Regions from separate parts of the Halomonas sp. BL6 genome, predicted to be linked through region 3. Evidence: predicted binding sites of a transcription regulator. Region 3 holds the regulator's gene; each other region holds the start of a gene.
What was found. Region 3 encodes LexA, which represses DNA repair genes until DNA is damaged. Its sites were predicted from a motif close to TACTGTNTANNTANACAGTA; they were not measured.

Region 1 (7,666 bases), on a different contig from region 3:
AAACACTGATCGATGCGGGCGAGGATGTTGGCTTGGCGACCGTCTACCGCGTATTGACTCAATTCGAGTCGGCGGGCCTTGTGATTCGTCACAATTTCGACGGTGGTCACGCGGTTTTCGAGATGACCCAAGAGGACCACCATGACCATATGGTGTGTCTGGAAAGCGGTGAGATCATCGAATTCGTCGATGACATCATCGAGCGTCGCCAGCAAGAGATCGCCGAAGAGCACGGCTACGAACTCGTGGACCATGCGTTGGTGCTGTACGTTCGCCCTCGTGGGTCTGACGTAACACGCCAAGATAGCGGCCCGACGAATCGCAAATAGTGGCTCATCAGGCGCGGGTTTGCTAAGTCTCGCGCCGTGAAATAAATGCCCCCAGAGTGCACGTGATGTTTCACTGGTGCTCTGGGGGCGTTTTGTATTCGGTGAGTCGTTGAAGAGAAAACCGTCAGGTTCAGTGCGGCGGGCGCTGGCTGGCGTGGAGCATTTCCCGCGCATGGGCCAGGGTTTGGTCGGACAGGGTCACGCCGCCCAGCATACGCGCCAGCTCGCTGATGCGGCCGCGTTCGTCCAGCAGCGCCATGTGGGTGAGTGTGGTGTCTCGGTTGGCGCGCTTTTCGATGTGCAGGTGCTGGTGCGCCTGGGCGGCCACTTGAGGCAGGTGGGTCACGGTCATCACCTGGCCGTTTTCGCCTAGTTTACGTAGCAGTTGGCCGACGATTTCCGCCGTTGCCCCAGAAATACCCACGTCCACTTCATCGAAGACCAAGCTCGGAATCGTCGAATGCGACGCCGCCACCACCTGAATGGCCAGGCTGATGCGCGACAGCTCGCCGCCGGAAGCGACTTTGGTGAGCGGCCGGGCGGGTTGGCCCGGGTTGGCGCTGATCAGGAATTGCACATGGTCCAAGCCCTCGGGGGAAGGCGTTTCGCGCGGGGTTACGTCCACGTCGAAACGTGCTTTGCCCATGGCCAAGAAGGCCAACTGCTGCTGCACCTCTTTGCCCAGACGCACGGCGGCCTTCTGACGTGCTTCGGTGAGCTGCTTGGCCTCGCTGCGGTAACGCTCGCGGTACTCGGCCACTTGACTGCTGAGGGCTTCTAGATCGTCGTCGCTGGCTTCGAGCTGCGCCACCTCTTGTTTGAGTTGGGCATGCAGCGCGCAAATCTCTTCGGGAGCGACGTGGTGCTTACGGGCAATGCGGTGTACGTCGCCCATGCGCTCCTCGACCCACGCCAGTCGCTCTGGGTCCAGTTCGGTGGTGCTGGCCAATCGGTGCAGCTCGCTAGCGGCTTCTTCGACTTGAATTCGGGCATCGCTCAACATGGTGAGCGTATTGGCCAGCGTGCCTTTGTCGCTGCCGGGCAGCGCGCTCAAGTGGGCGTAGGCTTGGTTGAGAAGCGACAGCGCGCCCCCTTCATCGCTTTCGCAGCAGTCGGCGGCAAACTGGGTTTCACGTAGGGTCTCTTCGGCGTGGGCCAGGGTGTGCTGCTCCTCTTCCAAGGTTTGCAGCTCGCCTTCGGCAAGGCCTAGCTGGTCCAGCTCCTCGACTTGATAGCGCAGCAGTTGGCGTTTGGCCTCGACTTCGCTGCCCTCTTCACTGAGTTTTTTCAGCCGACGGCGGGCACTGCGCCACTCGCGGAACGTCTCGGCGAGCTGCTGGCTGCGTTCGCGAAGCCCGGCGTAGTCATCCAGTAGCGCCAAGTGCGTCTCTTCCCGCATCAAGGCTTGGTGGGCATGCTGGCCATGAATCTGAATCAGCTGTTCACCCAGAGATTTCAAATCGGCAATGGTCGCTGGGTGGCCATTGATCCACGCCTTGGAGCGGCCGTTGGCAGTAACCACGCGACGCAAGAGACACTCATCGGCAGGCAGCTCGCGGGCGTCGAGCCACTCGGCTGCTGCGGGCAGGTGCTGGATGTCGAAACGGGCGGAGAGGTCGGTTCGCTCGCAGCCGTGGCGCACGCTACCCGCATCGGCGCGCTCGCCCAGGCAGAGCCCCAGGGCACCCAGCAGAATGGATTTACCCGCCCCGGTTTCCCCCGTAATGGCGGTCATGCCACGGGTGAGGTCGAGTTCGAGACGATCAACGATCGCATAGTCTTGGATCGCTAGCTGCGTAAGCATAAGGCCTCCTGAGGCGGTGCGGCACAGAAGCTGGATACTTATCCAATAATTGTTGTTTTATACAGTAGTCGATAACTCACTTCAATGCCCCTCTTGAGATGGCTTTGATGGCCCCCATATAGGCTGCATACGTGGTTAACACCCGCTACTTACCTCAGGTGGCCGCCACCGGCACCGTTACTTATTTCAGGAGCAAGGCATGGCAAAAGAACCGCAAACCCCGTTGGAAGATGAGCTGGCACGCCAAGAGCAGGAAGCAGAGGTCACCGACCAATCTGCCGAAGAGCGGTTGGTGGAAGGCGAACTGGAAGGGCTGATCGATGACGATGCACCGCTGGAAGATAGCGCTGGCAGCCCCGAAGCCGACGTGCTGGCCGCTCAGGTAGAAGAGCTCGAGCAGAGCCTGGCGGAGGCCAAAGACCAAGCGCTGCGGGCTGCTGCCGAAGCTCAGAACGTTCGCCGCCGGGCGGAGCAAGAAGCCGAAAAGGCGCGCAAGTTTGCCCTGGAGAAGTTCGTCAAAGAGCTGCTGCCCGTGGTGGATAGCTTGGAGAAAGCGCTGGAAAGCATGCAGGACGATGCGTCCGAGGCGCATCGCGAAGGTGTCTCCATGACCCTCAAGATGCAGCTCGACGTGCTGAGCAAGTTTGGCGTCGAAAGCATCGAGCCTCAGGGCGAGCCCTTCGATCCACAGGTGCATGAAGCCATGGCGATGGTGCCGAACCCAGAGCTCGACCCCAACACCGTGATGGATGTGATGCAGAAAGGCTATCTGTTGAACGGCCGCCTTGTGCGTCCTGCCATGGTCGTGGTCAGCCAAAAAGCGAATTAAGCCGCGTTGACGCATTGCCGCAAAAAAAGCCCTTGAAATGCGGCAAGCGGCCCCCAAATAAAGGGCAACCCGCGGGAAAACCCGCAGACGCCAAGTAAGTAACAGCGGCGTAAAACATCAGTTTTGTTTCAACCGAATTCGAGGTTTTTGCTATGGGACGCATTATTGGTATCGACCTGGGCACCACTAACTCTTGTGTGGCCGTGCTCGATGGTGACAGCGCTAAAGTCATTGAAAACGCCGAAGGCGGTCGTACCACGCCTTCCATCATTGCCTACACCGACGACGGCGAAACCCTGGTAGGCCAGGCCGCCAAGCGCCAGGCCGTAACCAACCCGGAAAACACTCTTTACGCCATCAAGCGTCTGATCGGCCGTCGCTTCAAAGACGACGTCGTTCAAAAAGACATCAAGATGGTGCCCTACAAAATCGCTGAAGCCGATAACGGCGATGCGTGGGTAGAAGTGAAAGGCAAAAAAATGGCACCGCCGCAGGTAAGCGCGGAAGTGCTGAAGAAAATGAAGAAGACCGCCGAAGACTATCTCGGCGAAGCGGTCACCGAAGCGGTCATCACCGTACCGGCCTACTTCAACGACAGCCAGCGTCAGGCTACTAAAGATGCGGGCCGCATTGCCGGTCTGGACGTCAAGCGCATCATCAACGAGCCGACCGCCGCAGCGCTTGCCTACGGCATGGACAAAGCCCGTGGTGATAAAACCATCGCGGTATACGACCTGGGTGGCGGTACCTTCGATATCTCCATCATCGAAGTGGCCGACGTGGATGGCGAAACGCAGTTCGAAGTATTGGCAACCAACGGTGACACCTTCCTGGGTGGTGAAGATTTCGACCTCGCGCTGATCAACTATCTGGTCGATCAGTTCAAGTCGGACAGCGGTATCGATTTGTCTGGTGACAATCTGGCCATGCAGCGTCTGAAAGAAGCCGCCGAGAAAGCCAAGATCGAGCTTTCCAGCGCGCAGCAGACCGACGTAAACCTGCCGTACATCACCGCCGACAACACTGGCCCGAAACACCTCAACGTGAAGGTGACCCGTGCCAAGCTGGAGTCGCTGGTCGAAGACCTGGTTCAGCGTTCGCTCGAGCCGTGCAAGATGGCGCTGAAAGATGCAGGCTTGTCCGCGTCTGAAATCGACGAAGTGATTCTGGTCGGCGGTCAGACCCGTATGCCGATGGTTCAGAAGAAAGCGGCAGACTTCTTCGGTAAAGAAGCGCGTAAAGACGTGAACCCGGACGAAGCAGTGGCCGTGGGTGCTGCGATTCAGGGCGGTGTTCTGGGTGGCGACGTTAAAGACGTACTGCTGCTCGACGTGACCCCGCTGACCCTGGGTATCGAAACCCTGGGTGGCGTGATGACGCCGCTGATCGACAAGAACACCACCATCCCGACCAAGAAGACTCAAACCTTCTCCACCGCGGATGACAACCAGACCGCCGTGACCATTCACGTCGTCCAGGGTGAGCGTAAGCAAGTGTCGCAGAACAAGTCGTTGGGTCGCTTCGACCTCGCCGACATTCCGCCGGCACCGCGCGGTGTGCCGCAGATCGAAGTGGCGTTCGACCTCGATGCCAACGGTATTCTGAACGTGTCTGCCAAAGACAAGGCGACCGGCAAAGAGCAGTCCATCGTCATCAAGGCGTCTAGCGGTCTCTCCGATGATGAGATCGAGCAAATGGTACGCGACGCTGAAGCTCACGCGGACGAAGACAAGAAGTTCGAAGCGCTGGTACAGCTGCGTAACCAAGCGGACGGCATGATTCACGCCACCCGTAAGACCGTTCAAGAAGCGGGCGATAAGGCCACCGATGACGAGAAACAGGCCATCGAAAACGCTATCGCCGAACTGGAAGAAGCGGTGAAAACCGATGACCAGGACGACATCCAGAAGAAACTGGATGCGCTGACCGAAGTCTCCGGCCAGCTGGCGCAAAAGATGTACGCCGAACAGGCAGAAGCGGCCCAGGCGGGTGGTGAAGGTGCTGAAGAAGCCAACACCAAGCAGGACGATGACGTGGTTGACGCCGAGTACGAAGAAGTCAACGACGACAAGAAGAAGCAGTAACCCACCTCTTTCTGCCAAGGAAAGCGGTGACGCGGGAGGCAACTCCCGCGTTGCTGTTTCCGCGGCCGAGACGCCTATAGTGCGTAGCTAACCAGGAGGCGTAGGACCCATGTCCAAACGCGATTATTACGAAGTCCTGGGTGTCGAAAAAGGGGCCGATCAGAAAGAGATCAAAAAGGCCTATCGCCGTCTGGCGCAAAAATTCCACCCTGATCGAAACCCGGACGATACCTCCGCAGCGGAAAAATTCCGCGAAGTGTCGGAAGCTTACGAAGTTCTGAGCGATGGCGAGAAGCGCGCGGCCTACGACCAGTTCGGCCATGCCGGTGTGGATGGCCAGGGCGGCGGCTTTGGCGGCGGTGGCTTCGGTGGCGGCGGCGCTGGCGATTTCAGCGATATCTTCGGCGATGTGTTTGGCGATATCTTCGGTGGCGGCGGTGGTCGTCGTCGTGGGCCCAACGCACCTGCACGGGGTTCCGACCTGCGCTACAACCTAGAGCTGGATCTAGAGAGTGCGGTGGCAGGCACCACGGTGGATATTCGCGTCCCGCGTCATATTGAGTGTGACCGCTGCGACGGTGGCGGCGCCGAGCCGGGCTCCACCAAAGAGACCTGCCCGACCTGCCATGGTCACGGCCAAGTACGCATGCAGCAGGGCTTCTTTGCAGTTCAGCAAACCTGCCCGACTTGTCACGGCAGTGGCCAGCACATCAAGGTGCCGTGCCACAAATGTAACGGCGAAGGCCGCGTGCGTGAAACCCGCACCCTCTCGGTGAAGATTCCGCCGGGTGTGGATACCGGCGACCGTATTCGTCTCAACGGCGAAGGCGAGAGCGGCGTGAACGGTGGCCCGGCGGGCGATCTGTACGTTCAGGTTTCCATCAAACCGCACCACATCTTCAAGCGTGACGGTAAGCACCTGCAGTGCGACGTGCCGATCAATTTCGTCGATGCAGCCCTCGGTGGCGAGTTGGAAGTGCCCACGCTAGATGGTCGCGTGAAGCTGAAGATTCCGCCGGAAACCCAAACCGGCAAACTCTTCCGCCTGCGCGGCAAAGGCGTGAAGCCCGTTCGCGGCGGCGCCCCCGGCGACCTGCTGTGCAAAGTGGTGCTGGAAACGCCCGTCAACCTCAACGACGAGCAGAAAGACCTGCTTCGCCAGCTGCAAGAGAGCTTCGATGGCAGCAACAGCCACAGCCACTCACCGAAGAAGACCGGTTTCTTCGACAGCGTGAAGAAGTTCTTTGAAGAGATGAAGCCGTAAGAGCCCAGAGCGCTCTGAAGTAACAGCCCCAGCACCCCGGTGCTGGGGCTTTTTTATATGTATATGCCATTGAAGACCCATCCGCCGCGCCAAGGTCTGTGGGTCTGGCAGACGATGCTACGTGGGGCTTGAGTGAGACAAGCCAAGGCGACTTACGTCACAATAACAGCATCCGCTTATTAACCTCTGGACGCTGACGAATGAAGGAAACCACCTAATGCCTTTGGATGCTGTTGACCGCCCTTATTTGGGGATTTGGCTGCGTGTGCTGTCGGGGGTGCTGTTTACGGGCATGCTGGTGTGTATCAAAGCCGTGAGCGATGAGGTGCCGGTGGGGCAGTCGGTGTTTTTCCGTTCGCTGTTTGCGCTGTTGCCGATTGTGGTGTTTCTGGCCTTACGCCGGGAGTTTCCTCAGGGGTTGGCGACCCGGCGACCGTTGGGGCATGCCTTGCGTTCAGGATTGGGCGCGGCGGCGATGTTTGCCTCGTTTGCCGCTGTGGCGGTGTTGCCGGTAGCAGAGACCACGCTGCTGGCGCAGTTGACGCCTATTTTCATGGCGTTAGGCGGTGTATTGCTGTTGGGCGAGCGCTTTACGTGGGTGCGTGCGCTCGCGATGGGGCTGGCGATGGGGGGGATGGCCGTGCTGGTGTTGCCGAATGTGGGCGGTGCTTCCCAATCGGGCCAGCTGGTGGGCTATCTATTGGCGGTGCTGAGCGCGGTGCTGACGGCGGGGGCGTTACTCACCGTGCGGCGCATTTCGCGCACGGAAACGCCGGGCGCCATCGCGTTCTACTTCATTTTGGTGTCGGCCCTGGCGGGGCTGGCGACGCTGCCGCTAGGCTGGTCAGCGTTACGCCCAGAGGTGTTGAGCCTGCTCGTGCTGGCGGGGCTGTTGGGCGGGGCGGCGCATATCGCGATGACGCTGGCATTTCGCTATGCCGAGGCGTCGCGGTTAGCGCCGTTCGAATACCTCGCCTTGCTCTGGCCGGTGTTGGCAGATTGGTGGTTATTCGATATTCCGGCCTCGTACCACTTCTTCTTGGCGCTGCCTTTGATGCTGGCCGGTGTCGTATTGGCGGCGCTGGAGGGTAAGCGCCTTAAATGGCCTCTTCGACGATAAGCTGAGGCCGCCCCTTCGAGCAGGCCTCGATGCGAGCGTTCACGCGGTAAACGCCGCGCAGTAGCTCCGGGGTGATGACGTCCTCCGTGGCGCCGCAGGCGATCAGTCGACCCTGTTCCAGCACCATGGCGTGATCGGTAAAGCGCAGGGCGTGGCCAATGTCGTGTAGAGCGACCAGAATCAGCATTTGCCGCTCGTCGGCTAGGCGTCTCAGTACGCTCAACAGGCTAATTTGT
Region 2 (7,666 bases), on a different contig from region 3:
CGAGCATGGCCACGAGCACAGGCATGACCACGAACACGAGCAAGCCCAAGGACATGATCACCATGGTCATGATCATAGCCATACCGGCATGAACCCGCACGCTTGGCTCGCCCCTGGGAATGCCCGCCAGTGGCTGGCGGCCATCGCCGAGCAGCTAAGCGAACTCGATCCGGATAACGCGGCGATCTACCGCGATAACGCCGAGCAGGGTCAAGAAGCACTGACCGCCCTCGAACAGCGCCTCCAGGAGCGCTTGGCCGACAGCACGGACACCCGCTTCATCGTATTCCACGATGCGTACCAGTACTTCGAAGAGGCCTTTGACGTTCATGCCGCGGGGGCCATTTCCATCGGCGATGCATCCGCTCCCAGCCCGGCACGCATCGAGGCGTTACAGACGCTCGTCAACGAAGAGAATATTCAGTGTGTCTTCAGCGAACCGCAGTTCAACCCGCAGATGGTCAACAACGTGTTTGGGGATACGTCGGCGTACTTGGGCGTGATGGATCCACTCGGCGTAGGCTTGACGCTGGATGCGGGACTGTACTCCGCATTACTGGAACAGCTAGCCGGTGAAATAACCAACTGCACGAGCGCTAAAAGTGAGTAATACTCGTCATTTGCCTAAGTGATCAAACGTAACGCTGCGTGCGAAGTGCTGAGCGCAGCGTTACGTGAGCCTCGGTAAGGAGCGATGACTCGACTACTCAACGACGGAGCGATGACATGAAGCGCGTCGCAGGCACTGCGGTTGGCATGGCCTTGCTCATCGCACTCACGCTGTGCGTGGGTCTTTATCGCACCCTTCATGCGCCCGCGAGCGTCTCGGTGGTCAGCCCGATGGGCGATTACCTGATCGAATCGGTGAGAGTCTCAGGACTACTCGCCCCCTTGGGAGGCGTCGCTTACCTGCGTGTCATCGAGCGGGCAGCGCCCGCGAACGTTTACCGCACGCCCCTTTTCGACACGCAGCATATCGACTTTTCGACGACATCCGAGAATAGCCGCTATTTAGATGCCATCGTTTGGGTGCGCTTCGATAAGCAGATGCAGCACTTCTTTATCAGCATGCCGCAGTGGCGTGCTGATTGGCGAAACCGCTTCATCAGCAATACGCCCTTCGAAGCAGGCGGAAACGGCTAGGAAGCCCTCCCCGACGGCATCATTTACCGTGGCCGCCGGTCGCCTTCCAGGAAGTTGGCGGTAAACACGGCTTTGCCGTGGGTCTCGAACGACCACTTCATCACCTCGCCGAGTGCCGCCATCACCTCATCGAACTCGCCAAATACCTGGGTGCTCATTCGGTTGGGGTGAACTTCCAGCCCGGTAGCCTCCAATCGTTGGACCACCTCTTTGACGACTGGCTTGAAATCATCGGCCAGCGGGTAGTAGCTCAGCTGTACGGAAAGGTACATATCGCCTCCTCGATCGGTTCTATGGCGCAGTTCGAAACTGCTGCCACGCGGCCAGTATGGCCGTACGCGTCTCTTCCGGATGCTCCATGGGGAACATGTGCGTCCCCGGCACCGTGCTGACCGGCAGCCCGCGACGAGCGATGCGCTTGAGGCGTGAAGGCGTCATCAAGTGCGACTGCTGCCCCGCCACCAGTTGAATGGGCACACCCACGCGCTGCGGTAATTTGGAGAGGTGATCCGGCAAGTGGCGGAAAATCTCCAGCTCGATGTTGGGGTCGAAGGTCAGCTCAGCGCTGCCGTCGTCCAGTAGTCGCGTGCCTGCTTCAATGTAGTCGTTGAGTGCCTCGGGGGTAAAGCGACGGAAGAGACCACGGCGACGCAGCGAGGTCGCCATCGCCTCGCGACTGGGCCACACGCTGCGACGCCCTTTGGTTTTACCCGCCGGCGTGATGCGATCCATCAATCCAAAGCGCTTGGCCGCTTTCATCGCCCAGGCATCCGGCCCCAGCATCAGCGGCGGGTCGAGCATGATCACACCGCGAAAACGCTCCGGCTGCTTGTCGGCAGCCATGGCCATCAGCATGCCGCCCAACGAGTGCCCCACGCCCAGCAGTGGCGCGTCGGTCTCGGGCAGGTAACTGAGCAATTCATCCACCAAGTTGCTCCAGTTATGGTTCACCGGATAGTCGGGGTGGTGGCCGACGCGGTCCAGCGGATGCAGATCGAACACTTTTGCCAGTGGGTCTAGCAGGCTGCGGTAGCTCAAGCCGGGAAAGCCGTTGGCATGGGCAAACACTAAACGGGGGCGTTGGGTGGCATCGGCAGGCATGGCAGGCTCGCGGGTCGGCTAACGGGAAGGGGTGCTATCTATCATACGTCTGTTTTAACGCGGGCACCGAACCTCGTCAATCCATCCAAGGGTTAACCGGCTAATTAAAACAACGAGAGCTGCTGGGCAGCGGTTTCTTCCGCCAAGCGGTAGCCGACGCCCAGCAGGCGCACGGGGCGTGCGCCCCTCGCCCACCCCACGTTGAGCAGCGTTTCGAACTGCTCCAGGTTAGGTGCGGGGTCGGCGTGTTCGACAGTGGTTTGGGTGAAGTCGTTGAACTTCACTTTCACCATCACCCCGCGCACGGCGGGGGCCGGGTCTAGGCGAGCGTAACGGCGCTCTAAATCGCCGATCAGCTCGGGGAGCTGCTGGCGGCAGGCGTCTAGGGTGGGTAAATCTTGGGAGTAGGTTTGCTCGGTGCTGATCGACTTGCGCTCGCGGTGGGTTTTGACCGGGCGCTCATCGCGCCCGTGGCTAAGTTCGTGTAGCCGATGACCAAAGCGACCAAAGCGCTCTACCAGCTCGGTCAGCGGCCGGGCGCGCAGATCCGCGCCGGTCTGGATGCCCAGCTCCGCCAATTTATCAGCGGTACGCGGCCCCACGCCGTGGATCTTTTTCACCGGCAGCTGTTGCACGAAGGCGTCGATATCGTTAGGCGTGATGACAAAGAGACCATCGGGCTTGCGCCAGTCGCTGGCGATCTTGGCGAGAAACTTGTTGGGTGCCACGCCCGCCGAAACGGTAATACCCACTTCCTGCCTCACCCGCTGGCGAATGGCTTCGGCCATGCGGGTAGCGCTGCCGTGGTACAGCGTGACCTCCGAGACATCCAGAAAGGCTTCGTCCAGCGACAGCGGCTCGATCAGCTCGGTCACATCGCGGTAGATGGCAAACACCTGGCGGGCAACCTCTTTGTACTTCGCCATATCGCCCCGAATCACCGTGAGGTGGGGGCAGCGTTTGAGCGCCTGAGCCATGGGCATGGCGGAGTGGATGCCGAACTTACGCGCCGGATAGTTGCAGGTGGCAACCACCCCGCGCTGCTCCACACTGCCGCCAATGGCAATGGGGATATCGGTCAACGCGGGGTTATCGCGCATCTCGACCGCCGCATAGAAGCAGTCACAGTCGCAGTGGATGATTTTGCGCACAGGCCGACCTTGCCTCCGCCCTTACCTGTAAAAAAGCACAGTTTATCACAGGGTGTGCTACAGCGCTGATGAGCAGCAAAACCCTAGGCGGGGGCGCTGTGAATCCCTCCCTGGACGCTACTTTCGCCATCCCTGGCGAAAGACCCCCGCTACGGGTTTTCCGCCCATACTCGCTGGTCTAAATCACGTACCACAAAAGGTGCGCAACACCTGCTCGCTTTCCGTGGCCGGAGCGGCCAAGCGGCGCGCTTCTTCGGATTCATCAAAGGGCTGCGTGACCGCCGCGAGCAGGGTTTGGAAAGGCGCGAAATCGCCCTCTACCGCCGCATCGATGACCTCTTGAATGCGGTGGTTACGGGGAATCACCACCGGGTTGGCGCGACGCATGACCTCCAGACGCTCACTCTGCTGGCTCGCTTGCTGGGCGTTTTCCCAGTCGGCCAGCCAAGCGGTCAGGCCAGCGGGCTGCGTGGTCAGCGCCAGCAGCGCCTCTTTTTGGGAGTGGGCTGACGTGTCCGCGCTCAAGACTTGAGCATAGTGCGTCAACGCGTCGAACGTCGCGGTCATGTCCATGCGGCCTTGATGCATCTGGATCTCTAGCGCTTCCATCAGCGCCACGGCGCGATCGCTTTCCGGGGCAAGGCCCAGCTTGTCGGCATGCAGGCGGCGCTGCTCGGCGCCAAAACGAGCGGTAAAGCCGCGTAGCACCTCGGTGGCTTGCTCTACCGCAGCATCGCCCTCAACGCGCATCAGCGGAAGCAGGGTTTCGGCAAAACGAGCCAGGTTCCATTGGGCAATGCCAGGCTGATTGTCGAAGGCGTAGCGCCCGCCCTGGTCAATGGAGCTATACACCTTCTGCGGGTCGAACTGCTCCATAAACGCGCAGGGGCCGTAATCGATGGTTTCACCGGCAATGCTGCAGTTGTCGGTATTCATCACGCCGTGAATAAAGCCCAAGCTCATCCAACGCGCCACTAGCGCCGCTTGGCGGGCGGTAACGGCTTCTAACAGCGCCAGGTACGGATCGTCAGCATTGGCCGCCTCTGGGTAGTGGCGGGCAATCACATGGTCGGCCAGCGCTTTTAGCGCGTCTTCATCGCGGCGAACGGCGGCAAACTGGAACGTGCCCACGCGAATATGGCTGCTGGCCACACGGGTGAGCACGGCCCCCGGCTCGGCCATTTGGCGCACCACGCGTTCGCCGGTTGAAACGGCCGCCAGGGCGCGAGTGGTGGGTACGCCCACGGCGGCCATGAACTCGCTCACCAGGTATTCGCGTAGCACCGGGCCAAGGGGCGCACGGCCGTCGCCACCGCGAGAAAACGGCGTGCGGCCGCTACCTTTTAGCTGCACATCTCGGCGTATTCCTTGCTGATCCACCACTTCGCCTAACAGCAGCGCGCGGCCATCGCCTAGCTGGGGCACGAAGTTACCGAACTGGTGCCCGGCGTAGCCCAGCGCTTTAGGCTCGGCACCCGGCGGCAGCTGGTTACCGCTGAACCACTGAGCCAGCGTGGCGTCGTCGGGCCGGGTTTGCATGCCTAGCTGCGCGCCCAAGGCATCGTTGAAGGCGATCAGGCTGGGCTGGGCAACGGGCGTGGGCTGGCACGCCACCCACAGGGGTTCCGGCAAGGTGGCGAACTGATGTTCGAAAGACAGCACGGGCAACTCCGCTTTTCAATGAATGGCCTAAAGAATACCCTAGCAGCTTACTCAAGTAATGGGCGATAGCATGCCGCATAGAGACGCGTTAACCCCTGTTAAGCCACCGATAGAGCAAGAGGCGCTCACGCCCCTGCCCCAGGCCTTCTACAACCGTGATACGTTGGAAGTCGCCCGCGACCTGCTGGGCTGCTGGCTAGTGCGCCAGCGGGATGGCGAACTGATGGCCGCGCGCATCGTGGAAACCGAGGCCTACCGCGGCTCGGAAGATTCTGCCTGCCACGCCCACCGGCGTAAAACCCCGCGCACCGAGGCGATGTTTGGCCCGCCCGGCCACGCCTACGTCTATTTGGTGTACGGCATGCACTGGCTGCTGAACGTGGTCACCCAGCCAGAAGGCAACCCCTGCGCGGTATTGATTCGCGCGGTGGAACCGGTGATCGGCGAGCCTGTCATGCGCGCATGGCGCAGCGTCGCGGGGCGCAACCTGTGTAACGGCCCCGGCAAACTCACCCGCGCGCTGCGTATCGACAACGCCCTCTACGGCCACGATATGACGCAGAACAGCGATCAAGCGAACGGGCTATGGATTACGTCTGGCGACCCGCCCAGCGCGATTGCCAGCGGCCCAAGAGTCGGCATCGATTACGCCCAACCCGCCGACCGCGACGCCCCTTGGCGGCTTTGGAGCGAAGGTAACCCGTGGGTCTCCAAAGCGCGTTAAGCGCCCTTCAGGCACGCAACCGCCTGCTCCAGCACCGGCGTTAGCGGCGCGCGCCACTGGTGAGTCAAAAACTCATCGGCGCGAGTCACGCCCAGCGAGAGCGATGCCACGGGCAGGCCCATGGCATGGGCATCCCGGCAGAAGCGGTAGCCGGAATAGACCATCAACGATGTCCCCACCGCCAGCACCGCATCGGCTTGCTGCAGCGCCGCCTGTGCTGCCAGCCGACGCGCCGGGGGCACCACATCGCCGTAATAGACCACCTGCGGTTTGAGGATGCCCTGGCAGCGCGGGCAATCCAGCACCTTGAAGGTGGAGAAATCGGTTTCCAGATCCGCATCACCATCCGGCGCGTGGTGGGCGTCCAGCGCGGCAAAGGCGGGGTTCATGCGCGCCATTTCGCTGTGCATGGCGTGGCGCATCATTTGATAGCCACAGGCCATACAGGCCACCACGTCCGCTCTGCCGTGAAGATCGATCACCTTTTTCGAGCCCGCCCGCTGGTGCAGGCGGTCCACGTTTTGCGTCACCAGCAGCTCCACATGCCCCATGGCCTCCAGCTCTGCAAGCGCTCGGTGCGCCCCGCTCACCAGGGCTTCGCGCATGGCTTTAAAGCCAACCAGCGCCCGCGCCCAGTAGCGCTGGCGTACGGCGAAGGAGCTCATGAAATCACCGTGCTGCACCGGCGGCGGGCGCTTCCACTGGCCATCGGCGTCGCGATAATCGGGAATCCCACTGTCGGTACTCACCCCCGCCCCGGTAATCACCCAGAGTTTGGGGTGGCGTTTGATGAACGCGGCCAGCGCTTCTCCGGCCACCTGACTGCTCTCGCGTTTTTCTGAACTTTCCACGGCCTGCGTCAATGGATCACCCTAGGCAACACTGCGACAAGTCAACGATACTGTATGACAATATAAGCACATGCAATGTGCCCTCGATAGCGAAGTAAGGAGCCTCTCATGCAGTGGGATCACGAGATTAATATTGTCGGTGGCGGCATGGTAGGCGCGGCCCTGGCGGCACGGTTAGGCCAAGCGGGCATTTCCGTGGGGCTCGTCGAGCGCGGTAGCGCCCCCAAACCCGCCAGCGGCGACTACGACCTGCGTATTTCATCGCTCAACGCCCGGTCGCTGGCGTTCGTGAAAGCCAGCGGCGCGATACTGCCCGGCGAGCGCTGCTGCCCGTTTCGCCATATCGATGTGGCCAATCAGGATGGCACCGGCCACTCCGTGTTCTCCGCCGAAGAGAGCGGCATGAACGACTTCGGTATCTTTATCGAAAACCGCGCTCTGCAATACGCCCTGTGGCAACGCTTGGAAGAGCTGCCCAGCGTGACCTGCTACACCCAGTGCGCACCGCTGAGCACCATGGCGGCCACCACCGCCCGCATGCTGGAGCTGGATAACGGCAAAACCCTAAGCGCCCGGCTGATCGTGGGGGCCGATGGTGCCCGCTCGACCCTGCGCGAGCTGGCAGGCATTGGCGTGACCAGCTACGACTACCACCAGCGAGCGATGATCATTAACGTCGAGACCGAGCTGCCCCAGCAGGATGTTAGCTGGCAGTGCTTTACCCCCAAAGGCCCCATTGCCATGCTGCCGCTGCCCGGCCAGCGCGCCTCGCTGGTGTGGTACGACAGCGATGAAGCCACCAAAGCCCGCGAACAGCTCTCCGACAATGCGCTCCAGCACGCCATCGAAACCACCTTCCCCCAACGCCTGGGCAAGCTCACCCGCATCGTGGCGCGAGCAAGCTTCCCGATCAAGCGCCAGCACGCCAAGCGCTACATAGGCAAACGCCTCGCGCTGATTGGCGACGCCGCCCACGTGGTACACCCGCTGGCGGGGCAAGGATTGAACATCGGCCTGCACGACGCCGACACCCT
Region 3 (7,666 bases):
CTTTTGGACGCCCGCTGACAGGGCCACGTTTTCGTGGGCATAGCCACGGTGCACGCGGTAAGAGATTGCGCGATCATTGAAGAGCGAGGCAAACACTTCATGCACGGCGTGCTTGATGTTGGCAAAACCCTCGATGTTCAAGAAGGTTTCCTGCTGCCCTGCAAAGGAGGCATCGGGCAGATCTTCAGCCGTGGCAGAGCTGCGCACGGCCACTTTTAGGTTGGGATGCTGCGCCTGGAGTTGCTCATAGGCATCACGCAGGGATTTTTCGAAAGCGGGGGGCAGCGGTGTCTCGATGATCCATTGGCGGATCGTTTTACCAGCTTCAGCCAACGCTTTGACGTCGTCGACGTCTAGGCGAGCGAGCGTGTCATTGATGCGGTCGTTCAAGCCTTCATGGGACAGAAACTCACGATATGCGTGGGCCGTGGTCGCAAAACCGCCGGGCACCGTGACGCCAACACCCGACAAGTTGGAAATCATTTCGCCTAGCGAGGCATTTTTACCACCCACGCGTTCGACGTCTGCCATACCTAGCTGATCGAACCACAGAATGTACTCTTCCACGCAACCCCCTCGCTCTCAGACTCTGTTGCAACCCATCAGGGCGACACTGTTAGACGCTGACACCCTAGCATTGCGGGGCCCTATTCGCCATTGGTCTAACAGCGAAGGGAGTGGAGGATTTTTACAACAACGATCGAATATGGCTGTTTTATGTAGTGGCAAGAAGCATTGTGCTGATGGAAGAGGCAGCCCACAATAGACGCTTAACGCATCTCTAGCTGGCGGAACAGTTTATGAAACGAACGGCCTTTTTCATTTCCGATGGTACAGGCATTACCGCAGAGAGTTTGGGTCGCAGCTTGCTGGCCCAGTTCAGCGATGTCGAGATCAACATGCTGACTAAACCTTATATCGATACCGTGGAAAAAGCCCAAGCGCTGGCGGAGGTCATCGAGTCCACCGCTATCCGCGATGGTCATCGGCCAATCATCATCGATACCATCGTGGATCAAAACATCCGTAACGTCATTCGCCAGGCGTCGGGCTTCAAGGTCGATATTTTTTCGACGTTCCTGGAGCCGCTGGAGCAGGAGTTGGAAACCCACTCATCGTATAGCGTCGGGCGCACTCACTCCATTGGCAGCGACGACGTCTATATGGACCGTATCCACTCGGTACACTTTGCGCTCGATAACGATGATGGCGCACGCACCCATCAATACGACAAAGCCGACATCATTTTGGTCGGGGTGTCTCGCTGCGGCAAAACCCCGACGTCGCTATACCTAGCGCTTCAGTTCGGCATTCGCGCCGCCAACTATCCGCTGACCGAGGACGACCTCGACGAAGACGGTCACCTCAAGCTCCCCAAAGCCTTAGCTCCTCATCGACACAAACTGTTTGGTTTGACCATCGATGCCCGTCGGCTATCGGCCATTCGTAACGAGCGACGGCCCAACAGCCGCTACAGCTCAATGGATCAGTGTTTGCAGGAAGTAGAGCAGGCAGAATCGCTGTATCGAACCATGCACATTCCGTTCATCGATACGACGCGGTTTTCCGTGGAGGAGATTTCAACGCGAATGATTGCGGAGACCGGCCTAGCAAGGCGTTTCTCTCCTCGCTAGGCGCGGATGTGATTACATGCCCTTAGGCGCAAAAATCCCAGGGGCATTACGCCAATAGCCTTTGTAATCCATACCAAAACCGAAAACGTAGCGGTCGGCCACCTCCAAACTGCAGTAGTCGGCTTTCAGTCCCGGCACTGCTTTACGGTCATGCTGTTTATCGACTAATACCGCGGTCGTGACACTGGCGGCCTGTGCCTCTTTGCAGTATTCGAGAATAGCGGCCAGTGTCGCGCCTTCATCGAGAATATCATCGACGATGACGACGTGACGCCCCGCCATCGGCACCTCCGGAGAAACGCGCCAAAAAAGCTCACCGCCGCGCAACTCGTTGCGATAACGAGTGGCGTGTAGATAGTCCACTTCCAATGGAAAGCCTAGACGTGTCAACAAGTGGCCCGTGGTAATGAGACCACCGTTCATGACACAGTAAAACACCGGCAGCTTGTCGCCCAAGTCACGCGTGATCTCTTCGGCCATGCGATCCAACGCTCGCTCTACCTGCTCCTGTGATATCAGGCAATCCGCGTTATCCATCAACTCACGCATGGAATCCAACGATTCAAGCGCTTCTTTATCCAACTTGGACATGCTCCATCTCCATAAAGACGTCTTAACAGATAACGGTATAAAATTAATTCGCCAATGCTTCTAGCTTGGCATGAGTGCGCCGCCAGCGCCCAAGGGCAGCCAGGGCATCGATATCAGGTCTCGCACGGCCATAACGCAGTTTGGCAGGGCGTTTGTTCGATACCCCTTCACAGGCGTGGACGACCTCAAGAGCAGCGGCACGATCGTTACATATCAGCAGCATGTCGCAGCCAGCCGTCAAAGCTGCCTTGGCGCGCTCCGTGGGTCCACCGGCTTCATGCGCCCCGGTCATGCTCAAATCATCCGAGAAAATACACCCTTTGAAACCCAGCGATTCGCGTAGCATGCCCAGCCACGTCGGCGAAAACCCAGCGGGACGTTTATCGAACGCCGAATAAATGACATGGGCTGGCATGACGCCGTTTAAAACGCCCGCAAGTTCACGAAACGGCACAAGATCGCGCGCTTTCAATTCGGCTAGCGGCCGGTCATCGACGGGTAGCGCCACGTGGGAGTCTGCCGCCACGCCCCCATGCCCGGGAAAGTGTTTACCCACAGCGGCCATGCCAGCCTCGTGCAAGCCCTCGATAAACGCATGGCCAAGTTTGGCTACGTGAATAGGGTCACTGCTAAAGCTGCGCTCACCAATCACGCTGGACACGCCACTCTCAACGTCCAATACGGGGGCGAAGCTGATATCCAATCCGCAGGCGGCCATCTCCATGCCCAACAGCCAGCCGGTATCTTTGGCAAGACTCACACCCGCGACCGGGTCGCTGGCGAACAGCTCACCCAGACGCGCCATAGCGGGTAGCCGGGTAACGCCCTGCTTGATTCGCTGGACACGCCCCCCCTCTTGGTCGATCCCCAGTAGCAAATCGCCTCTCACACGACGAATACTGTCGCACAGCTTGCGAACCTGATACGCGTCTTCGACGTTACGAGCAAACAAAATCACACCGCCTACGGCAGGATCTTTTAGCAGGCGCTTGTCAGCGTTGGTTAACTGTGGCCCCTCAAGGTCGAGCATGACCGGGCCAATGGGTTGCGTCATGATGGTGAGTCCAACAAAAAGGGCGCCATTCTAGACTAACCGCTTGGCGTGTCAAAATTCTGGCGCGACGTCCTGTGGGTGGGCTTAATGCAGCCAAACCGGCGTACCGGGCTGGGCGTGATCGAATAGGAAATGTAAATCGTGATTGCGCACGCGTATACAACCGTGTGAGGCTGGCGTGCCCATGGGCTGATCCTCTGGGGTGCCATGCAAGTATATGTAGCGCCGCTGGGAATCGACGTTTCCCCCGCGATTCACGCCGCGCTCCAAACCGCATAGCCAAAGTATCCGCGTCAGGATCCAGTCACGCTTGGGGAAGCTGGCCGCGAGAGTTGGCGAATAGACTTCGCCCGTCCAACGGCGCCCCTGAAATACCGCGTTATCGGGGCAGCCTTGGCCAATCGATGCGCGAACGTAGTGCCAGCCAAGCGGCGTTTGACCGCTGCCCTCTTCCTGCCCAACGCCTGCCAGCCCCGTCGAAATCGTACACTCATGCTGAATATCGTTACCTTGCCACCAGCAGAGTCTCTGACGCTGGGTATCGATCTCTATCCAACCACCGTGTGTAGGCGGCAGCTCAGCTAGCTTGGGCGTTTCCATGGTGACCCTCTTCAACCGCGGCGGGCAACGGCGCATTCATGGCGGCGACCACGACGGGCCGCAGGCGTCGTACCAGATCTCGCACCGTGACCTGTTCTTGGTAATCCTTGGCGGCGATATCACGCAGCGCATCCAAGCCTGACAGCGTGAATATCACCGTTCCCAACATAAAGTGTAGCCGCCAGAAACGCTCAGCGTCCGGCAGGTCTGGGGTCGCTTGGCGCACCAGCTCGGTGAAGCGCGTAAACACGTCGCCATATTGCTGCTGAATATAACGCCTTAAATGCCCCTGAGCCTGGCTATACGCCAGACCCAGGAGCCTCATGAACACTTTCAGGCTATTGCGTTCTGCCGGGACGGCCAACACCGTGGTCGCCATGGTCTCAAGCAGCACTTCCAAAGGAATCGGTTGACCTTGATGGCGCGTCTCGAGTTCATCCAGTGCCGTATGAAAACGTGCCGAAAACGGATCGAGATAGCGAGCGAACACCGCTTGAATCAGTGCTTTTTTGGAACCAAAGTGGTAGTTGACGGCCGCCAAATTGACGCGTGCCTTGCTGGTGATATTGCGCAGCGACGTCTCGGCAAAGCCTCGCTCTGCAAATAGCACCTCTGCCGTGTCCAATATACGCGTTACCGTATCTGATTGGGCCATCTCGCCCTCCAAAAAACAGGTGTTTTAAACAACGCTGCATACTATGACATATGTTTGACAGGCTCAATCACTTATCCAGTTCGCCAACGGTCCATGGGCGGCGCCTTCTTTACCTAGCTTTCAAAGAGCTCGCTATGTACTGGCGTTTGTCATGGACCATGTACTGGACAGAGCAACATACTGTATACTTAAACACATACTGATTAAGCCGACATGTAGCTACTGTCTTTTCACTGTTTTGGAGTTTGGTATGTCTCGTCCACTCACAGCACGTCAGCAGCACGTATTTGATTTCATCGTCAAAACCATGGGTGACCTGGGGTACCCGCCAACGCGCGCTGAAATCGCCAAGGCGCTGGGGTTCCGCTCTCCAAATGCTGCCGAGGAGCATTTGCGTGCGCTCGAGCGTAAAGGCGCCATACGCATCATTCGAAATACGTCGCGGGGAATTCGGCTACCGAACCAGGAGGTGCTGGAACCTAGCGAAGTGCCAGCAACGACAACGGCCGCCTCCGAGCCTGTACCCAATGGGCTACCCGTGATTGGCGAAGTTGCCGCCGGTAGTCCAATCTTGGCTGCCGAACACATAGACCGCTACTGCCCGCTTCCAGCCGAGTATTTTACGCCCAAAGCCGATTACCTATTACGTGTACGCGGCCTCTCCATGAAAGATGTCGGCATTTTGGAAGGCGATCTTCTGGCCGTTCATCGCACTGATCGCGTACGCGATGGCCAGATCGTCGTAGCACGGTTAGAAGACGAAGTGACGGTCAAGCGTTTTAAACGCCAGGGCCATCAAGTCACGTTGATCGCCGAGAATGCCGACTTCCCACCGATCGAGATCGATCTGCGCACCCAACAACTGGATATCGAGGGTGTCGGCGTCGGCGTTATTCGGGGCGGAAACGGACAAGCGCTCGGCTGAGCTGAGGCCGTGGTCAGACCCGGCACACGAAGTGTATTTACTGTGAGTCGATGTAACGGTGGTCATTGAAGGTGGCCACCCAACTTGGGTGGTAGACTAGCAAGATGCTGAGCAGCATCCCGGTGATGAAGGCTTCCGACGGCATCAGCAGCGGTAAAAAGCGGGCATACTCTTGAGCGAGATATACGGCCTCAGGATCCGTGCCCGCCAATATGATGAGCGCCACCGCGACAAGCCCGCCACCTAACGTCGACAGCGCTGCGCCGAAAAATCCGCAGGCGAATAAGAACACCATCAAATTATCCGGCAGGCGGCGATCCACCAGACGCCACACGATGCCTGTCACCATAGCAGGCACGATGCCAGTCACCAGTACGTTCGCCCCAAGAAGGTTCCACTCGTTACGTCCAATCGCTACCATGGCAGCGTTGATCATTACGTTGCTCAGCAGCGCTAACGGCATTTTAAAGACCAGCGTCATTAACACCGTAAATACTAGGTGAAGCGTCAACCAATCCACTGCTTGAGCGCGAAGCTGCCAAAACAGCATGACGACAAGCGTCGCGGCCAACCATCGATGTTGGAGCGCGTTATCTTCGAGCAACGGTTGCCAAGGGCGCAGCCAAATGCACCAGCCCACCATGCCCAATGACAACAACCACGTCATCACCAGCGCCCATGGTGCCAATACGCTCTGTGCAAACGACATAGCGCCCCCGGTAGATTAACTAAAGACGACCGTTTTATTGCCGTGAATGAGCACACGATCTTCCAAGTGCCAGCGTAAACCACGCGCCAACACCGCTTTTTCAACGTCGCGACCGAAGCGAACGAGATCGGTCGGCGTGTGGCAATGGCTGACCCGATGTATGTCCTGCTCGATGATCGGGCCCGCGTCCAGCTCTTCGGTGACGTAATGGCAGGTCGCACCGATCAGCTTCACACCGCGCTCATAAGCTTGATGATACGGCTTGGCACCCGCGAACGACGGCAGGAAACTGTGGTGGATATTGATGACTCGGCCCGCATAGCGTTCGCAAAGGGAAGGCGGCAGTATTTGCATGTAGCGCGCCAGCACCACACAGTCGGCGCGGGCCGCATCTATCTGCTCTTGCACTTGATCGAATGCCCGCTGCTTGTTGGTAGGATCGACCGGTACGTGATGATAGGGAATACCGTACCACTCCGTGAGTGAACGCATATCGTCATGGTTAGAAATGACGCCCACGATATCGCAATCCAGCTCGCCTGCTTGCCAGCGATACAGCAAGTCGACCAAGCAGTGAGACTCTCTAGACACCATGAGCACCACACGGCGACGCTTTTGCGTATCTACCAACGACCACTGCATATCGAATTCGGCGGCGACGGGCTCGAACGCCGTGCGCAACGCTTCCGCCGACATACCCAGTGAGTCCGCCAGAATTTCATAGCGCATGAAAAAGCGACCAGTCTCTAAATCAGAGTGCTGGCTTGCTTCGGTAATGGAACCACCCTGCTGAGCAATAAAGCTTGAGACACGCGCCACAATGCCCACCTGATCGGGGCAGGAAACAACTAAACGGTAATAATGAGACATCACAGACACTCTTAACGTATTTAACGGCACGCTCGCCAAGCACCTGCCTAACGGCAGATAAACGCTTTAGCCGCATTAGTGTAACGTAAGCAAGATAAGGAAGCACCGCGGTCTGGTGCCGCGATGATTGTTACCCGCCCCCCGCATCCCGTATAGTTAAGACATTACTTTCTAGGCTTTTCATAACTGATGCATCCATCACGCGTTCAACTTCGTCCCCGTCGCCGCCCGCCCCTGCGCCTGCTACCGCTTGGTGGCTGTGGCGAAATTGGAATGAACCTCACGCTGTATGGGTATGACGATCAGTGGATCGCCGTTGATTGCGGCATGATGATTCGCCAAGACCTGCCGAATTCTCCGCTTCAAGTCCCCAACACGGAAACCCTGGAAGCGCTCAAGATCACCCCCAAAGCCCTGTTCATTACCCACGGCCATGAAGACCACATCGGCGCCGTGGCGTGGCTTTGGCCCAAATGGGGCTGCCCGATTTTTGCCACCCCACTCGCAGCGGGACTCTTGCGCTACAAGTTTGCCGAACATCAGCTCAGTAGCGCAGCGATCCAGACCATCGAACCGGGGGAGGCAGTAGAGAGTAGCCCCTTCACCCTTCGCTATCTCAGCGTTACCC
Region 4 (7,666 bases), on a different contig from region 3:
CGGCGTCGTCCAGGCTGGTTAAATCCTGCTGTTCACACACCTGCTGCAGCGCGGCCTCTAGCTGGTCGTTCAGCGGAAGACGTAATTCGCCGCGTGCCGGTTGGTCAGCCATACCTCAATGCTCCTTGAGGGCCTCAAAAAGCCCTGCCTTTACGACGCCTGCTGGGGCACAGTGCTAAGTGAGAGATCCGCAACGCCCAGCGTCTCTAGGGCTTCTTTCAGCACCAGTTGGCGCAGCAGCGATGCCCGTTCGATGCCGGTGTAATCCACCAGCGCATCGATCAGTTGGGCCTCGTACTGATCCAAATTGAGAGCGGCGTAGCGGGTGCGCACACGTTTGGGGTCCTGGTACATGGCAAACATCCTTATGCAGGCAGGGTCATTCGGCATTCAGCGTGTCTTGGTCGTACTGGGCGATGCCGCGCAGCAGCAACATGCGAGCAGTGGCCGAGAGCGAGCGCATTTCCAGCTCGGCGATGCGCTCCAGGTCGGCGCGTTCGTCTTCGGTCATGCGCGTCAGTACTGTGCTGGTGCAGCCTTTGGGGGCATAAATTGGCTTTGGGGCAATGGCGTTGGTCGAGGTCATGGGGTAGGCTTCCGTATCAGGTTGAATAACTTTGGCCGCAGCGGTTTAGCGCTCGTACAAGCGCACCAGCTTGCGCTGCAGGAAGTGCTCATCCATGTGGGTGCGCAGTTCGCACAGGGCGTCTTCCACCTGCTCGAACGGCGCGTTTTGGGCCAGCATCGTGGCAGCGAGCTGGCTCACCGCCTGGGCGGTGGTGCGCTCTTCCAGCGCTTCGAGATCGGCCAGCGGGTTAGGCTTCTCCGTGCCCTGGCGCAGCGCCGTTTCAATGGTGCGGCGGGTACGTGGCGAGCAGCGGTCCAGGTTCACTTCCACCCCGCGAAACAGCACGGTGGGGGAAGGCGGCAAGATAATCGTGGCAATGATGGTGACCATGGCAGTGGTTTCCTTTGTGATTACAGATGCCCAAGGAGGGCTTTGGTAATGTCTGAACTACGCGTACTTGATCCTAAGCACAGCCCCGAACATGCAGCTCATGAAGTAGTTGTTGAGCTTATTCGTGCTCAAAATCTGGAGCTTAAGTACTCTGCTGCTATGGATGAGAAATACGGTGAAAGCCTCGCCGAAGCTGTCATTGCGGCTCACAAGAAGCTGACTGAGTACTACCAGACGTTGGCGCAGTGAGTTGAGCCAGCCCCGAGCGGAGTGAATTAGCCAGTTCGGTAGCTCGCTTTTCTAAGTCGTCTCCCGCGAGACCTTGCTTGGCTAATTCGCCAATGGTTTCTACCAAGACTTTGCTGGCCATCGTTTGGTGATGACCAAGCAGCGGGCGTGGGTCTTGCGGTTTAGCAGGTGCGGCCATGGCAGTGGCTCCCTTTGCTATGTGTATCGAAGTGAAAGACATGAATAGAATGGTTCACAAAAATGAACCTGTCAATAAGGATGGTTCATAAAAATGAGCATTGGCGAACGTCTGAGAGAAGAGCGTGAGCGGATTGGGTTGAGCCAAACGGCCCTTGCGCAGATTGGGGGTGTAGGAAAAACCACCCAGATCAAATATGAAAAAGGTGCTAGCAGCCCTGATTCTTCTTACCTTTCCGCCGTTTCTGATGAAGGCGTAGATGTCTTTTACGTGCTCAAAGGCCAGCGTTCAGGAACTGCCACTGCTCAACCTCTAGGGGTTGCGTTAAGTGAACCATCGGCAGAGCTTTCACCCATTAAGATGTACGACATCGAAGCTGCTGCGGGCGCTGGTCGTAGCTTCGAGGGCGAGCCGATCAAAACCACCCTTCATTTTCCTAGCAGCGAGCTGGCCGAGCAGGGGCTAGACCCTGCCCAGGTGGTGGGCATCAAAGTGCGTGGCGATTCGATGGACGGCACCTTGGCCGATGGCGACTGGGTGCTGGTGGATCGGAGCAACCGCGACCCTAAGCAGGAGGGTGTGTTCTTGCTGCTGGTGAGTGGAGAACGTCGGATTAAGCGGGTGCAGCGCTTGGCGGGCGGGGCGCTGTACTTGATTAGTGATAATGACCACTACCAGCCGGAAATGATCAAGCCGCAGGATATGCACGATGTGGAGATCTTAGGGCGGTGTGAGATTCGGATTGGGCGGGTGGTGTGATGAAATATTTTCCTCCTGAATATCAAAAAAAAGCGTTTACGTGCCCTCTGTGTGATGTTTATGCCGATATGCATTGGGGGGAGCTTTATCATAATAACTATGGCTCGTCTCCGATCGTCAGAGCCGACTGTAGTCAGTGTAGAGAGCATTCTTACTGGCTTGGTAGCTTTCATGGAGACAATGAAGGGAAGATGATTTACCCAATCATTTCATCTGTTCCTTACCCCAATCCAGATATGCCTGGAAATGCGAAAAAAGATTATCTGGAAGCGCGTGATGTTTATCCTCATTCACCAAGAGCCGCCGCGGCTTTATTGAGACTGGCTCTGCAGCGTATCTGTATTGATTTGGGGAAGAGTGCAAATATAAATACTGCTATTGGCCAACTTGTCAGTGATGGGTTGTTGCCCCAAGTACAGAAAGCCCTCGATGCTATACGCATTATTGGCAATGAGTCTGTACACCCTGGCGCAATAAAAGATGAAGATTTAGGCGAAAGTGTTGGCGCCATGTTTGAGCTTTTAAATTTTATTGTTCAAGACAGAATTACTAGATTTAAAGAGATTGATGCGCTCTATGAGAGCTTGCCTGCTGAAAAGAGGCAGGGTGTAGCACAACGCGATTCTCAAAATAAATAGTTGAAAATACATAGGGAGCTGGAATGTCAAAGCAAGAAAAAAAAGGTTTTTTTTGTGAGTTAAAGCCTGTGACTGTTGGTAATAATATTCCGGCTGAACTCAGAGCTATTGTTAATTTTTATTTTGAGAAAGACGGTGAAAATAGCTTTAAAGTTCGAGGCTATAGTGACACAGGATTGATGAAGGAAGGGCAGGCAGAGCTAGTTTATGATAACGAATCTGAGCGGCCAGAGATAAAAGGCAGTTTTTTAGAGAGTAGTAATGAGATTCTTTTTAAAATTGAGCCCTTAAATATTTTTGATACTGATGTGTTTTTTGGTTCAGGTGTTTGGACCGAGTCGCTTAGCGACGGCTCAGCAAGGCAAAAATATAATATAAAAATCTGGGATGCTGGTTTTGAAAATCAAAGGTTAGAGTTCTTGTCTCTCTTGTTTAAGAAAAATAAAGAGTTATCTAATGGTTTGGATCAGTCGTCAGAAGATATTCAGCGCCAAGAAAACCAGTTAAAAAAGCTAAAAGATAGTTTGGCTGAGGCTGAGCAAAATGTTGGATTGATTAATCAGCACAGCAACACTTTGGCTGAAGTGTTGGCAGAAACAAAAACTAATTTTAAAGAGTTGGAGGGGATAAAAAAGGAAGCGTCCGAAGCAAAAAATGAGCTAAATTCTTATTTGGCTACTAATACACGCACGCAAAAGACTACTGATGATCTGTTAAATAAATCAAGATCAATATTAGATGCCTCGCATACAACTCAGCAAGAGGCTGATAAAATTTTGGGAAGTGCAGTTACTGTTCAGTTGGCAAAGTCTTTCAAGGAAAGGAAAGAGGCAGCCTCAGCTCAACGCCATAAATATGATAAGGTTTTTTACGTTGGTTTAACTTTGGCATTGATTGTTTCGGCAATAGTTTTTACAAATTACGATGTGGATTCAGATAGTTTTCTAAGCTATTTTCAATATTTTTTAACCCGCCTTCCGTTAGTTGTAGTGCCAGTGTGGCTAGCTGTTTTTGCTTCAAAAAAATCTGCGTTATTAATCCGCCTAGAAGAATTCTATGCTCAAAAGCAAACGCTTGCTGAATCATATGAGGGTTATAAGAGCCGATTAAGCGAACTTGGAGACGATGCCTCTGAAGATTTATTGGACTTGATGAGGATTAATCTGCTTTCGATTAGTCGTGATTCTACATGTGTCATTGACAGTGCTTCCAAAGAGAAACATAGCCCAATGGAAGAGCTAGTTGATCTGATAAAGCGAAGAGGGAGAAATAAAAACAGCCAGCCAAATGAAAGCACTGGTGAATAACTTGAAGGTGAAATGATGATTAATATTCTGGATCGTGTGAAGGGTGGCGATATTACTCGCTTTCTTGAAGCAAAGGGGGTAGGTGATAACTGCCCGATTTGCTTAACAGGAATTCTCTCTATATCTGTATTCGATCCTGAAGGCGTCATGGACGATCAGGCGCCTGCGGTCCGTGTAGTTCATACCATCAATGATGGCTCACACCGTGGCTACGGTGAATTTTTACGCGTTTGCTCACACTGTGCATTTATCCACTATATCCGCGATATTGAAGTATTGGATTTTATAGAGCAGGAGGGTGAGAATGGTGAGTAATAGAAATCTCTACGTTGTGAAGCCGCACGATGGCGGCGGGGAGCCACCCGATATGGAACAGCGCTTGCGTCACTTGGAGCAAGAGGTGGCCATCATTAAAGAAACGATGGCCACCAAGGAAAGCCTTGCCCAGATGGAAACCAACATCATCAAATGGAACGTCGGTACTATCGTTGCCGTTGCTGCTCTTGTCTTCGCCATTATCCGGTTTGCGGGCGGTTAAATTCTGTTTTAGTCATGCCATCCCGCCTCGCTGCCCCCTCATCCGTATACGCCCTCATCAGCTCATCCCAGTGTGTCGTATAGCGCGGGCTGCGGTTCGCGCAGCGTAGGTGCCAGGGGGCGTTCTTTTCTGGTAGGCCCAGGCGTACCGTGCCTTTTCCCATTTTCTCGTTCAGGGCGTCCATGGTGGCCATCAGCTTTTGGCTGCGTTGGCGTTCCTCTTCTGTTTGTGGCGTGTCCATCAGGCTGAGCTGTTGGCGGTGCTGGTCGGTGAGGTCGAGCATCATCACGCCGGCCTTTTTGTAGGCGTAGTTAGTGCGGTAGATCTTGCGCAGCGCCTCTTGGGCGGCGTGAAGGATCTCGCGAGTGTCTTGGGTGGGGCGCTCCAGTTCCACCACCACGCTGGGGCAGTATTGCGGCAGGTCGGGCCGGAAGCGGTTGGTTTTGAGAAACACCATGACGGCACGCGCCAGGCTTTTCTGCTGGCGTAGTTTTTCGGCACCGCGTTGGGCGTGGTGGCGAATGGCCCCTTGCAGGTCGCTGAGCTGCTGGGTGGGGCGGCCGAACGATCGGCTGGTCATGATGCGCTGTTTAGGTTCGTGCAGGTCGTTCATTTCTAGGCAGCGAATGCCACGCAGCTCCAGCGCCGTGCGCTCTACGTTCACCGAGAACTTGCGCCGCAGGCGTTTGGCATCCGCTTCGCGCAGATCCCAGGCGGTTTTGATGCCCATTACCTGCAAGCGCTCGTTCAGGCGGCGTCCGATGCCCCACACGTCGCCTACGTCGATTTGCTCCAGCAAGTGCCGGGCTTCGTCGCTGTCGGCGTGAAGGATGCACACGCCGGGGTAGCCGGGGTGCTTTTTGGCGATGCGGTTGGCGAGCTTTGCGAGGGTATGGGTGGCCGCCACGCCCACGCACACGGGAATGCCGGTATAGCGGCGCACTTTCCAGCGCAGGGTTTTGGCGTGGGCCAGCAGCGCCTCTGGCGTGAAGCCGTCCATGCGCACGAACATTTCATCGATGGAGTAGGGCTCGACCCCAGCGGTCTCCTCCTCGAGCACGCTCTGCACCCGGTGAGACATATCGCCGTACAGTTCGTAGTTGGAGGAGTAGAGAATCACCTCGCCGCGTTCGACCAGGTGGCGCACATGATGGGCGGGGGTGCCCATTTCCACGCCCAGGGCTTTGAGCTCGTTGGAGCGGGCGACGATGCAGCCGTCGTTATTCGAGAGAATGCCCACCGCTCGGCGCCTTAGCTTGGGGTTGAACACGCGCTCGCAGCTCACGTAGAAGTTGTTGCAGTCCACTAACCCGATCATGTTGCCTCCTTAACCCTTGTTAAATGCTGTTCGTTTATACAGTATTAGGCATTAGGGAGGCGACAGGCAAACGCTAATATACGTCGCCAAATGTGGAGCTAGCACAGGGCAACAGCATGCGAGTGACCTACTTGGGGCCTGCCGTGGTGGGGGTGGAGCACCCGGCGGTAGCGGAGATGGACCGGCGAAAATTTCCGCCGACCTGTTTTTTGGTGGAGATCAGCGAAGAGGCGCACCCCGGTGGGCCATGGATGGAAGGCGACGTGCTAGTGGTGGACGAAGCGCGCTCGTATGGCCACGCGGATCTGGTGGTGGCGGAGGTAGAGGGCGAGTACCGATTATTCAAAACCCAACGCGTCGGCAGCCGCTGCCGTCTATTGCCGCCCACGGGTGGGGAAGGGTGCTTCATCACCGCGAAGCAGTTTCGCGGGGTGGTGGTGAGGCAGGCGCGGTGTTGGGCGTTGTAGGAGATCGCTTACAAGCTTTGTGGTCAATGGCTTACATCATTGCCTGAGCGGATTTGTCATAGTGGTGGTGTCGCCTAAAAGCACGCGTTGCAGGGTTGTTTCGCCAGAAGGATGCGGCACTGATACCCCCCGGCCATGGAATGGCTGGGGGTTTTTGTGTTTAGCTACACTCTACTTAGCCGCATAGCAAATAGCACAGGGGGCAGTATGTCAGCATGGGATAGGGATCTGCTGGGCCGTAGGGAAGTTGCTGACTTCTTACAAAACCTGCTAGAGAGCGATAAAGACATTACAGTCATCAATATCGACTCGCCTTGGGGTACAGGGAAGACGTTCTTCCTTGAAAACTGGAAGCAACAGTTAGAAGAAGATCGTGGAGTCGTCTATTTTAATGCGTGGAAAAAGGATTACACGGGTGATCCTTTTGTGTCTCTCGTCGCTGCCATAAACGATCAATTAGCTAGCCAGCGTGGGTTGAGCCCTGAACTCGAAAGCCTCGAAGGGTTTGTTGAGAAGGCATCCAAAGCTATAGCGGCCACTACTCCTATCCTGATGAAGTTTGCTGCTAAAGGACTGTTGAAGCGATTTACAGGTTTTGATGCTGATGGCGCAGGAGAAGCTCTTCAGGGTGTTAGTGATGATGTTGCTGAGGCTGCGATACAGTCTCTCATAGAAAATAGTGCCCATGAACAACAGATAGTCGAGGATTTCTCTGATGCCCTGCAGAATCTAGTAGTCGAAGTTTCAAAGCATAAGAGTAACGATAATTTAGCTCCTGTATATATTTTGATTGATGAGCTTGATAGATGCCGACCGACGTATGCAATTGAGTTATTGGAGAGAGTTAAGCACTTTTTCAGTGTTCGTGGCTGTAAGTTTGTAATTGCTACTGATACTGGTCAACTGCAACACTCAATTAGGTCTGTCTATGGTGAGGGGTTTAATTCTCTAGAGTATTTGAAGCGATTTTTTGATTTGGATTACACTTTGGATAATAGTGACTTGGTCAACTGGTTGAAGGTTAATTATTTGTCGGGTGAGAAGGGTGATAATGTTTATTGCTTAGATTTGGTTGAAGATCATACTGATGAGTTATATCAGATTATTTCTGATAAAAAGACTGTGAGACCTGATGTTGATACGGTTTTGTCCTCGGAGCTAGATAGAAGACAGATTATAATTTTGGCATTGGCAAGAACTTTTCAATGCTCACTTAGGAATTTAGAAAGAAACTGTAGACACATTGACGCAAGT

Region 1: a site for LexA is predicted at 2,181-2,200, ahead of recN (DNA repair protein RecN). Genes of this name have one in related genera too.
Region 2: a site for LexA is predicted at 3,419-3,438, ahead of dinB (DNA polymerase IV). Genes of this name have one in related genera too.
Region 4: a site for LexA is predicted at 5,970-5,989, ahead of FHJ80_RS02095 (Y-family DNA polymerase). Genes of this name have one in related genera too.

The regions. Positions count from the first base shown of each region.
Region 1 covers NZ_VDGL01000006.1:222,869-230,534, forward strand. Annotated here, with positions in the region: gene fur (ferric iron uptake transcriptional regulator) at 1-329, shown strand, start outside; gene recN (DNA repair protein RecN) at 460-2,133, opposite strand; gene grpE (nucleotide exchange factor GrpE) at 2,333-2,962, shown strand; gene dnaK (molecular chaperone DnaK) at 3,115-5,046, shown strand; gene dnaJ (molecular chaperone DnaJ) at 5,156-6,310, shown strand; gene FHJ80_RS14110 (DMT family transporter) at 6,528-7,430, shown strand; gene FHJ80_RS14115 (ABC transporter ATP-binding protein) at 7,408-7,666, opposite strand, start outside.
Region 2 covers NZ_VDGL01000001.1:81,840-89,505, reverse strand. Annotated here, with positions in the region: gene FHJ80_RS00420 (zinc ABC transporter substrate-binding protein) at 1-610, shown strand, start outside; gene FHJ80_RS00415 (hypothetical protein) at 727-1,143, shown strand; gene FHJ80_RS00410 (YkoF family thiamine/hydroxymethylpyrimidine-binding protein) at 1,167-1,415, opposite strand; gene FHJ80_RS00405 (alpha/beta fold hydrolase) at 1,435-2,244, opposite strand; gene dinB (DNA polymerase IV) at 2,349-3,395, opposite strand; gene FHJ80_RS00395 (YdiU family protein) at 3,579-5,057, opposite strand; gene FHJ80_RS00390 (DNA-3-methyladenine glycosylase) at 5,128-5,781, shown strand; gene FHJ80_RS00385 (NAD-dependent protein deacetylase) at 5,778-6,632, opposite strand; gene FHJ80_RS00380 (UbiH/UbiF/VisC/COQ6 family ubiquinone biosynthesis hydroxylase) at 6,741-7,666, shown strand, end outside.
Region 3 covers NZ_VDGL01000007.1:34,634-42,299, forward strand. Annotated here, with positions in the region: gene ppsA (phosphoenolpyruvate synthase) at 1-567, opposite strand, end outside; gene FHJ80_RS14480 (pyruvate, water dikinase regulatory protein) at 801-1,634, shown strand; gene FHJ80_RS14485 (hypoxanthine-guanine phosphoribosyltransferase) at 1,647-2,225, opposite strand; gene nagZ (beta-N-acetylhexosaminidase) at 2,269-3,279, opposite strand; gene FHJ80_RS14495 (L,D-transpeptidase) at 3,364-3,879, opposite strand; gene FHJ80_RS14500 (TetR/AcrR family transcriptional regulator) at 3,857-4,534, opposite strand; gene lexA (transcriptional repressor LexA) at 4,785-5,459, shown strand; gene FHJ80_RS14510 (energy-coupling factor ABC transporter permease) at 5,497-6,168, opposite strand; gene purU (formyltetrahydrofolate deformylase) at 6,184-7,038, opposite strand; gene FHJ80_RS14520 (ribonuclease J) at 7,312-7,666, shown strand, end outside.
Region 4 covers NZ_VDGL01000001.1:443,197-450,862, forward strand. Annotated here, with positions in the region: gene FHJ80_RS02050 (hypothetical protein) at 1-112, opposite strand, end outside; gene FHJ80_RS02055 (hypothetical protein) at 151-354, opposite strand; gene FHJ80_RS02060 (hypothetical protein) at 380-586, opposite strand; gene FHJ80_RS02065 (hypothetical protein) at 632-958, opposite strand; gene FHJ80_RS02070 (hypothetical protein) at 1,007-1,207, shown strand; gene FHJ80_RS02075 (LexA family transcriptional regulator) at 1,479-2,144, shown strand; gene FHJ80_RS17420 (DUF4145 domain-containing protein) at 2,144-2,782, shown strand; gene FHJ80_RS02085 (hypothetical protein) at 2,806-4,089, shown strand; gene FHJ80_RS02090 (hypothetical protein) at 4,105-4,404, shown strand; gene FHJ80_RS17290 (hypothetical protein) at 4,457-4,627, shown strand; gene FHJ80_RS02095 (Y-family DNA polymerase) at 4,605-5,945, opposite strand; gene FHJ80_RS02100 (hypothetical protein) at 6,062-6,412, shown strand; gene FHJ80_RS02105 (P-loop NTPase fold protein) at 6,620-7,666, shown strand, end outside.